Regions from separate parts of the Exiguobacterium sp. s138 genome, predicted to be linked through region 1. Evidence: riboswitches for the same ligand, from Rfam matches in the RefSeq annotation. Region 1 holds a riboswitch; the other holds the start of a gene.
What was found. Region 1 has a riboswitch for S-adenosylmethionine ahead of KNP91_RS07850 (methionine ABC transporter ATP-binding protein). Riboswitches for the same ligand answer to the same signal wherever they lie in the genome.
Positions count from the first base shown of each region.

Region 2: another riboswitch for S-adenosylmethionine. It lies ahead of KNP91_RS11065 (amino acid permease); the one in region 1 lies ahead of KNP91_RS07850 (methionine ABC transporter ATP-binding protein).

Region 1 covers NZ_JACSMW010000003.1:111,845-116,273, forward strand. The annotation lists gene KNP91_RS07840 (MetQ/NlpA family ABC transporter substrate-binding protein) at 1-432, opposite strand, end outside; gene KNP91_RS07845 (methionine ABC transporter permease) at 467-1,132, opposite strand; gene KNP91_RS07850 (methionine ABC transporter ATP-binding protein) at 1,129-2,151, opposite strand; SAM riboswitch class I at 2,233-2,338, opposite strand; gene KNP91_RS07855 (bifunctional cystathionine gamma-lyase/homocysteine desulfhydrase) at 2,398-3,564, opposite strand; gene KNP91_RS07860 (PLP-dependent cysteine synthase family protein) at 3,557-4,429, opposite strand, start outside.
Region 2 covers NZ_JACSMW010000004.1:184,511-188,939, forward strand. The annotation lists gene KNP91_RS11055 (MarR family winged helix-turn-helix transcriptional regulator) at 1-28, shown strand, start outside; gene mmuM (homocysteine S-methyltransferase) at 119-1,051, opposite strand; gene KNP91_RS11065 (amino acid permease) at 1,026-2,426, opposite strand; SAM riboswitch class I at 2,507-2,608, opposite strand; gene KNP91_RS11070 (polysaccharide pyruvyl transferase family protein) at 2,717-4,135, opposite strand; gene KNP91_RS11075 (ketopantoate reductase family protein) at 4,335-4,429, opposite strand, start outside.

The sequences.
Region 1 (4,429 bases):
AGCGACGTTTGAGCTCGTTAAGATCGTTGCACCTTTTGGCAGTTCATCCAAAGACTTGTATTTTTTAGAGTAGACACCGAGCGGTTCGACGTGAACGCCGCCGGCACTCGCGAATTTATAGTCTTTGTTTTCTTTTTCCTGTTGCTCCAGGTACGGGACGTGTTGGAAATAGTTCGCATCGATTTCTTTTTCAGCAAGTGCTTTGTTCGGCAGGACGTAATCCTGGAACTTTTTGATTTCGAGTTTATAGCCTTTTGCTTCATATTCTTTTTGGACGTGCTCGAGAATTTCAGCATGGGGAACGTTTGACGCTCCGATGACGAGTGTTTTTGAATCGCTGCTGCCTGATGAAGATTCTTCTCCACATGCTGCAAGACTGACTGCTAAGACCGATACGGTTGCTGTGCCGACGAATTTTTTCCAAAGTTTCATGAATGATTCCTCCCAAGGTTAAATAAGATAGGTGTTACCGTTTATCGATGGCTTTGACAAGCAGGTCACCGATAATTTGAATGATGAAGACGATGACAAGAATCAACAGTGTCGCGATGACCGTGATGTTATTTTGTGAACGCTGGAATCCTTCGATGAAGGCCATGTCCCCCAGTCCACCACCACCGGCTAACCCGGCCATTGCCGTGTAACCGACGAGTGCGACAAGCGTAACGGTGATTCCTGAGACGATTGCCGGCAAGGCTTCCGGAATCAGGACTTTATAGATGATTTGAAACTTCGTTGCTCCCATCGATTCAGCCGCCTCAATGACACCCTTATCGACTTCACGAAGTGCCAGTTCGACCATCCGACCGTAAAACGGTGCTGCACCGAGAATTAACGCAGGTAATGCAGCCGTTGGTCCTAAGAATGATCCGACGATGATTTTCGTGATCGGGATCAACAGAATCAATAGAATGATAAACGGGATCGAGCGGAAGATATTGACTAAAAAGCTGAGCACGGAATATAGTGTTCGGTTTTTAAACAACAATTCTTCGTTCGTCGCATATAACAACAGACCGATTGCCAATCCAAGGACAAACGTTGCGAGCCCTGCAACGGCCGTCATATAAACGGTGCTGCCGGTTGCTTCCCAGACCATATCCCAATCCACATCTGCAAAAAATGTACTCATCGGTGATCCACCTCCACTTCAACGTCACTCGCTTGAAGTTTGGCGATGACCGCTTGTGCTTCCTGTTCCGAACCGAGCAACTGAATGAACAGCGTTCCGAGTGCTCCGTCCTGCGTCTGTCCGACGTTTCCGCCGATGATATTGAATAATAAGTTCGAATCTTTCATGACTTCGGCAAGGATCGGACTTTCCGCCGTCGAACCGACAAACGTCAGCTGGACGATTTTCCCGGTCGGATACCGCTCGCGTAATTTCGCAAACGTCAATTCGTTTTCAGACGGTGACGTCAATTGTTTGACGAACTCTTTTGTCATCGCCTGTTTCGGGTGACGGAATACTTCAGCAACCGGTCCCTGTTCGACGATTTTTCCGGCTTCCATGACGGCGACCCGGTGACAGATTTTTTGAATGACATGCATCTCGTGTGTGATCAAGACGATGGTCAGTTTTAATTTTTTGTTGATGTCGACCAACAACTCGAGGATCGAGTCGGTCGTTTTTGGATCCAGCGCACTTGTCGCTTCGTCACAGAGTAAGACGTCCGGATTGGATGCCAGTGCCCGGGCAATCCCGACCCGTTGTTTTTGTCCACCTGACAGTTGCGATGGATAAGCGCCTTCACGTCCGTCGAGTCCGACGAGCTGAATCAGTTCGGCAACCCGTTCTTTACGGCGGGCTTTCGGATAACCGCCGAGCTCAAGCGGGAACATAATGTTTTCTTCGACTGTCCGTGACCAAAGCAGATTAAAGTGTTGGAACACCATTGAGACGTTTTTACGGACGCCCCGTAATTCTTTTGGTTTGAGCGTCGTCATTTCGACACCATCGATTTGAATCGAGCCGCTCGTCGGTGCCTCAAGCATGTTCAGCAAACGAATCAGTGTTGATTTCCCTGCCCCTGAATAACCGATTATCCCAAAAATTTCACCGCGCTCGATTGACAAGTCGACATTGACGACGGCTTCAACCGATCCGCGCTTCGAGCGATAAATCTTTCCTACATCCTGTAAGCGAATCAATACGGTCCCTCCTAAACATAAAAAAAAGTGCGCACGTTTTAGAGCAAACGCGCGCACTTTTTCAGTACACAAAACCATTTGCTCTCATCTTGCAGACAATCGTCTGCTGGAATTAGCACCACTTCGGAATAAATTCCGCGGTTGCCGGGTTTCATCGGGCCAGTCCCTCCACCACTCTCGATAAGAGTTATCGGTATTTAGTTATTTTTAATATAATCTGAATATTAGCAGGGGTTATTTTGCTTGTCAAACAGTTTTTTCTGAAACCGGTTGAAGCAGACTGAAAGCACGTGCCAAATCTTCTTTCAAGTCTTCCGCGTCCTCAAGACCGACCGAGATCCGAACGAGACCATCTGTAATTCCGAGTTCTGCGCGACGCTCTGCTGGAATCGACGCATGCGTCATCCGTGCCGGAACGGAAATCAAACTCTCGACCGCTCCAAGACTTTCAGCCAATGTGAAGAAATGTGTCGCTTCGACGAGTTTCTCCGCATTTTCTGCTGAACCGACATCAAAACTGATCATTCCGCCGAAACCGGTCGCCTGTTTCTGTTGTGTCGCGTGACCCGGATGTGATGCCAGTCCCGGATAGAAGATGTTTGAAACGACGTCCTGTTCCTGTAAGAACTGAACGAGATCGTGTGATGTTTCTTCGATTGCATCCATCCGGATACCAAGCGTCCGTAATCCACGGACGAGCAGGAAGCTGTCCTGCGGTCCAAGAATACCGCCGGTCGAGTTCTGGATGAAGTGAAGATCTTCTCCGAGCTCGTCGCTGTTGACAACGACAAGTCCGGCGACGACGTCCGAATGACCGCCGATGTATTTTGTCGCGCTGTGCAGCACGATATCTGCGCCGAGAGCGAGTGGTTGTTGCAAGTAAGGTGTCGCGAATGTGTTATCGACGACGAGTTTCAAGTTGTTGCGTTTCGCGATCTCAGCAACTGCTGCGATATCTGTAACTTTCAACAACGGGTTCGTCGGTGTTTCGACATACAGCATCTTCGTGTTGTCTTGCACCGCAGCTTCCGTCGCCGCGAGATCCGTCGTATCGACGAACGTCACTTGGATGTTGAACTTCGGTAAGACACGCTGCATCAAACGGAATGTCCCGCCGTAGACGTCATCTGTCATGACGATGTGGTCGCCTGATTCGAGCAGGTTGAACACCGCGTGAATCGCTGCCATCCCTGATCCGAAGGCAAAACCGCGTGCACCGCCTTCAAGATCGGCAATCAGACGTTCGATGCTCGTCCGTGTCGGGTTCGCTGTCCGGGAATACTCATATCCTTCTTTTAACTGACCAATTTTTTCCTGTTTGTAGGTACTTGTCTGATAAATCGGGGGTGTAACGGCACCTGTTGCTCGATCGACGCCTGTTCCTCCATGAATCAATGCTGTCTTTTTACGCATGTGTCTCGTCCACCTTTTCAAAGATTTGTTGGCTTAAATACCGTTCGGCACTGTCCGCAAAGACGGTGACGATGGTACTGCCGGGAAAACGATGTGCCAGATCAAGTGCTGCAACGAGTGCCGCGCCGGCCGAACTGCCGACGAGCAATCCTTCACGGGCCGCCAGTTCATGGACTTTCGTAAAAGCGTCATGATCGGAAATCGTATGAATTTCATCCACTAAGTCACGGGAAACGAGACTTGGCCATTTGGCCGTCCCGATGCCTTCCGTCTTATGCGGTCCGGCTGGTCCCCCGTTGAGGACCGATCCTTCCGGTTCAACGATTGCACCTTTTGTCCCGAGACGTTCTTTTAAATACGCCGCTGTTCCGGCAAACGTTCCACCTGAACCGCATCCAGCAACGAACCAATCAATCTGATCCAGCTCCGCCATCAGCTCAGGACCAAGTGTCCGCTGATACGTAACCGGATTTTCTTCGTTTTCGAATTGAAGCGGGACATAGCTGTTCGGAATCGTTTGTCCCAGTTCTTTTGCTTTATCAATTGCGCCTTGCATATCGAGTTCAGTTGGTGTGTTGACGACAGTCGCGCCGAGTGCTCGCATCAACGTCTGTTTCTCCTGGCTGAACTTTTCCGGAACGACACAGATGACTTGAAGGTCATATTTTTTAGCGGCGAGCGCCAAACCGATGCCGGTGTTGCCGGCAGTCGGTTCGATGATCGTTCCGCCTCGTGTCACATATCCCTGTTCGATCGCGGCATCAACGAGTTGAATGCCCAGGCGGTCTTTGACGCTGCCCCCAGGGTTCATCCATTCGAGCTTCGCCAAAATCCGCGTACCAGCAGGCAAATCGAATGAAGTAAT
Region 2 (4,429 bases), on a different contig from region 1:
GTTCAACCAAGCGTTACGGGAACGGTGAGTTTCTGAAAATACGAAATATCAGTCTAAAAAGAGGACGGATGCAAAATTCCGCTCTCTTTTTTTGTCCTTCATTAGATACGACTTCCGGTTAACCGATTGTCACCTTTTGCTGAATCCGCTCAATCTGCTCCGGTGTCGTCCGACAACATCCGCCGATTAACCGGGCACCTGCGGCATACCATTCCGGAGCAATGTCTTCAAACGCTGTACACACTGTTTCACCGGACCAGGTCTTGCTGACCGGATCATACTGCTCACCGGAATTCGGATAGACGATAATCGGGACATCCGTCAGTTGTTTTAATGTCGTGATGAACTCTGTCGCAATCGATGCCGGAAAACAGTTCGCGCCGATCGCCGCCAGTTGCGGATGATCTCCTAACGCTTCGATACATTCACTCAACGGTGTTCCTTCACTGATGTGTGTTGCGTCACGCAGGGAAAAGGCAAGCCAGGCCGATTGTTCCGGAAACTCCTCGAGCAGCCGGAACAGCATTTTCGCTTCCTGCAAGGAGGGAATCGTCTCAAATGCCAACACGTCCGCCCCTGCCGCGATTAACGCTTCCAGACGAGGACGGTGGAAAGCTTCAAGTTGCGCATCGTCGACTCCGTAATGACCGATGTATTCGGATCCGTCCGAGAGATAGGCACCATAAGGACCAATCGATCCCGCAATCAAAGCGTGATCCGCTGCCGGTCCGGTTTCCGCACGTGCCTGCTGTGCCAGATAGACCGTTTGTTTCATCAGCTCGATCGCTTCCTCTTCTTTAATCCCCCGGCTGCTGAAGCCGGCGACACTCGCTTGGTAGCTGGACGTGATGGCGCAATCCGCCCCGATTTTAAAATAATCCGCATGGACGCGGTGAATCTGTTCCGGTTCTTCAAGCAGTACCCGGGCCGACCAAAGCGGATCATCGAGATTTCTCCCATGGCGTTCAAGTTCCGTCGCCAGTGCTCCGTCCAATAAAATATAGGGTTTTTCTTTTAACAGTTGTTCAACTGGATTGTTGTTCTTTGACATCTTCCACACTCCGTTTCCATGATGTTTTTGTCAGATGATGAACGATGTAACAGACCGCGATAAACGGAACCCCGAAATAGAGGGCGACCCGTTGCGTCGGATCAAAGGCGATTCCGATCAATGAAGCCAAACACATTAAAAACGACAGAATCGGTACAAACGGATACCAGGGCGTCCGGTAAACCAAATCGTTTAGATCATGCCCCTCTTGCAGATAGCGCTTGCGGAACATGAACTGTGAGGCGCTGATACTCATCCAGACAACGACGACTGCCAGTCCCGAGATCGAGACAAGCGCAATGTAGACGGAACCCGGTGCATAGACGCTGGAGAACAGGGCAAGCAGACCACCGAGCATACTGAAGAGAACGGCACGTGTCGGTACTCCGCTCGCATTTAATTTAGAAAAGTACGGCGTAATCATCCGTTGATCGGATAAAGACCAAAGCATCCGTGATGCGGCGTACAGACCGGAGTTCGCTGCCGATAAAATCGCTGTCAGGATGACGAAGTTCATGATGTCTGCTGCAAACGGGAGACCGATCCGTTCGAACACGGCAACGAACGGACTTTCGAGCACTCCTTTTGAGTCATTCGGTAACAGAATCGCGAGCACAATGATCGTTCCGACAAAAAATAGCACGAGCCGGAAGACAGTCGTTCGAATGGCCAGCGGCACCGTTCGTTTCGGATCAACGGCTTCACCTGCCGCAATCCCGATCAACTCTGTTCCGGAATAGGCAAAGTTGACCGCGAGCATGGTCATCAAGATGGCGAATGCTCCGTGTGGAAACAGTCCACCCTCCGTCAAAGGAGCAAGCATCGGAGCCTGAGATCCCTCGGCAAGCGGTAAAAATCCGACGATTGCCGCTGTCCCTAAGACGATGAACACTAAAATCGTCAGCACCTTGACGGCGGAAAACCAAAATTCGACTTCTGCGAACAATCGAACCGTCAAGACGTTAATCCCTAAAATCATGACAACGAATAACGTGCTGAACAGCCAGACCGGAACGTCCGGAAACCAGCGTTGCATCAATAAACCGGCCGCCGTAAACTCTGAACCGAGCGCAACCGTCCAAGTCAGCCAGTAGAGCCAGGCGACGGTATAACCTGTTCCGGACCCAAGATATTTTGTCGCGTAACTGTGAAAGGCACCGGTTTCCGGCATATGTACGCTCAACTCTCCTAAACAGAGCATGACGAGATATACGGCAAGCGCTCCGACCAGGTACGATAAAATCGTGCCGACACGCCCTGCCTGCTCCAGCGTATACCCTGTACTTAAAAATAATCCCGTCCCGATGACACCGCCAAGTGACAGCATGACGATATGCCGGGATTCCATTTTCCGACGAAACGTTCCTTCTTTCATTGCTCCTCCACACTCCTCTTTCTCTCATAAAATAAAAAACGCACCCACATACATGGGTGCGTCGGTCGACAATAAAAAGAAGCTTATCGATCGGGTACGGCACCCGCAGGAATTAGCACAGTATCTTTCGACCTGTTGCTGAGGCTTCAAAGGGCCAGTCCCTCCACCTCTCTGGATAAGAATGTAATTTTTCATAACAGTACCAACCCCGTTCTGATATTGTCAACACAATTCAGAATTTATCATACAAAAAAACGTCTTACACCAAATTGGTATAAGACGTCTGTCGCTTATTTTTTCGCAAACAAATCGGCAGTCTTCAATGCCATTCGAACCGCTTTCCGGTTCAATGTGCCTTGTTGATGCTTCATTTCTTTTGTTTGATTGTTCAACTTGCCTTGAAGTGACTTGATTTTCTTATCTTTTTCAGCCATTTTTGCTTTATCGCGTTTTTGAGCAGCCACGATTTTTTGCTCTTCGGCTGGGAAGTATGATTCAAAACGTGAAACAGCTTCTTCGATGCTGATTCCTGTGATCGGTTTAACGACCGGGAGCAACTCTGCTTTTGCCATTTCGCGATCAAACGGAACGTTCTCCGGATAGTTCGTTTCTTTATAGATGTGCTCTAAATCATTTGTGTTCAAGAAATCAACGAAGTTGTCGAAGTTACGTGCCTGAACACGTGTCGGGCTTTGGAAGTCCGCCGACTCAATCACATCCGACAAGCGTGTGCTGTCCGTGATGTCATTTGCCCAGATGTGTGTCAATTGGTGATAATCCGTTAATTCACGCATCCGTGCATCTTTCGGAATCAGGATACTTGGTGTTCCGGCAAGTGTTGCCGTGATGTTACCGTGAAGACGTGCTCCGAAGCTGAAGTCAGCTTCTTTCAAGAAGTCGATCCATGTCTGTGCGTTCAGGAAGAAACGGACACGGTCGTTCATGTAAGTCGGATCCGACATCTTGACCGGATAGTTCGTGACCGATAAGTCAGCAATCGGATGTGTCCCTGTGTACGTCAAGCGTAACTCTTTCATCCATTGCGGGATGAAGTAATGGTTCGGGTACTCTTCCATTCCGCGTGTGATGAAGTTAAGGACGTTTTGCGGTGCAAGACGTGACGAGTTGACACCGATCATTGAATCTTTTGTGATATTCGTTTCACGAATTTTCAAATCACGACCAAACGCATACATCGATGGGCAACCGATGACTTTGTGATCGATTCCTTCGCGGAAACCAAGACGCGTCAAATATTTTGATGTGATTTCGCCGCGAAGTCCAAGCATGCTTGAGCGCTCAAGAACTGCGCTGACAAACGCTTTAACGTCTTCATCAAATGAGAAACCGTCGTTTAAATTCGCTTCAAACGGTGCGCGTAAACCGACACCGATGACGACGACCGGAATCTTTAGTTTTTTAATCAATTTTGTATATTTACGAAGTGTCGGGACGAATTCTTTACGGAATGCATCAGCGAGTGGAATGACATATAAATCGAAGTTCGCATTGATTTCATCTGCACGCTCTTCTTCATAGTAGTAGTAATCCGGTGTGATCGTCGTGCCCTCTGTCATCAAGGTGCGGAAAATACTGTATTGATAAATCAGGTTTCCGACGTTCCCTCCGATTGAGTTATGCTTCATCAAATATTCTGCGTCGAACTGTTCAAACGGTGTCATACCCGCACGGATAATAATACGTTTCATGTAAAATAATTCCCCTCTCACTTCTGTTTTCATTTAAAAAATATAAAATATATTTTGCTTTTTTAACCATCTTGTCTTTTCAAGGATAGTTGAATGCAATTCAGCAAGTCAACGAATAGCTGAAAATTACACATTATTGTGGATTATGAAAAATATAGGCTCAATACAACCTAACAAATGTTCCCTATATAACAACTAGTTAAACATCTTTTCTCGACATACGATAAATTTTGAGATTTGCATAAATCGCCGGCAACATCACTTGCGTCGCTTCATCTTTCGAAAGAAGTGTGC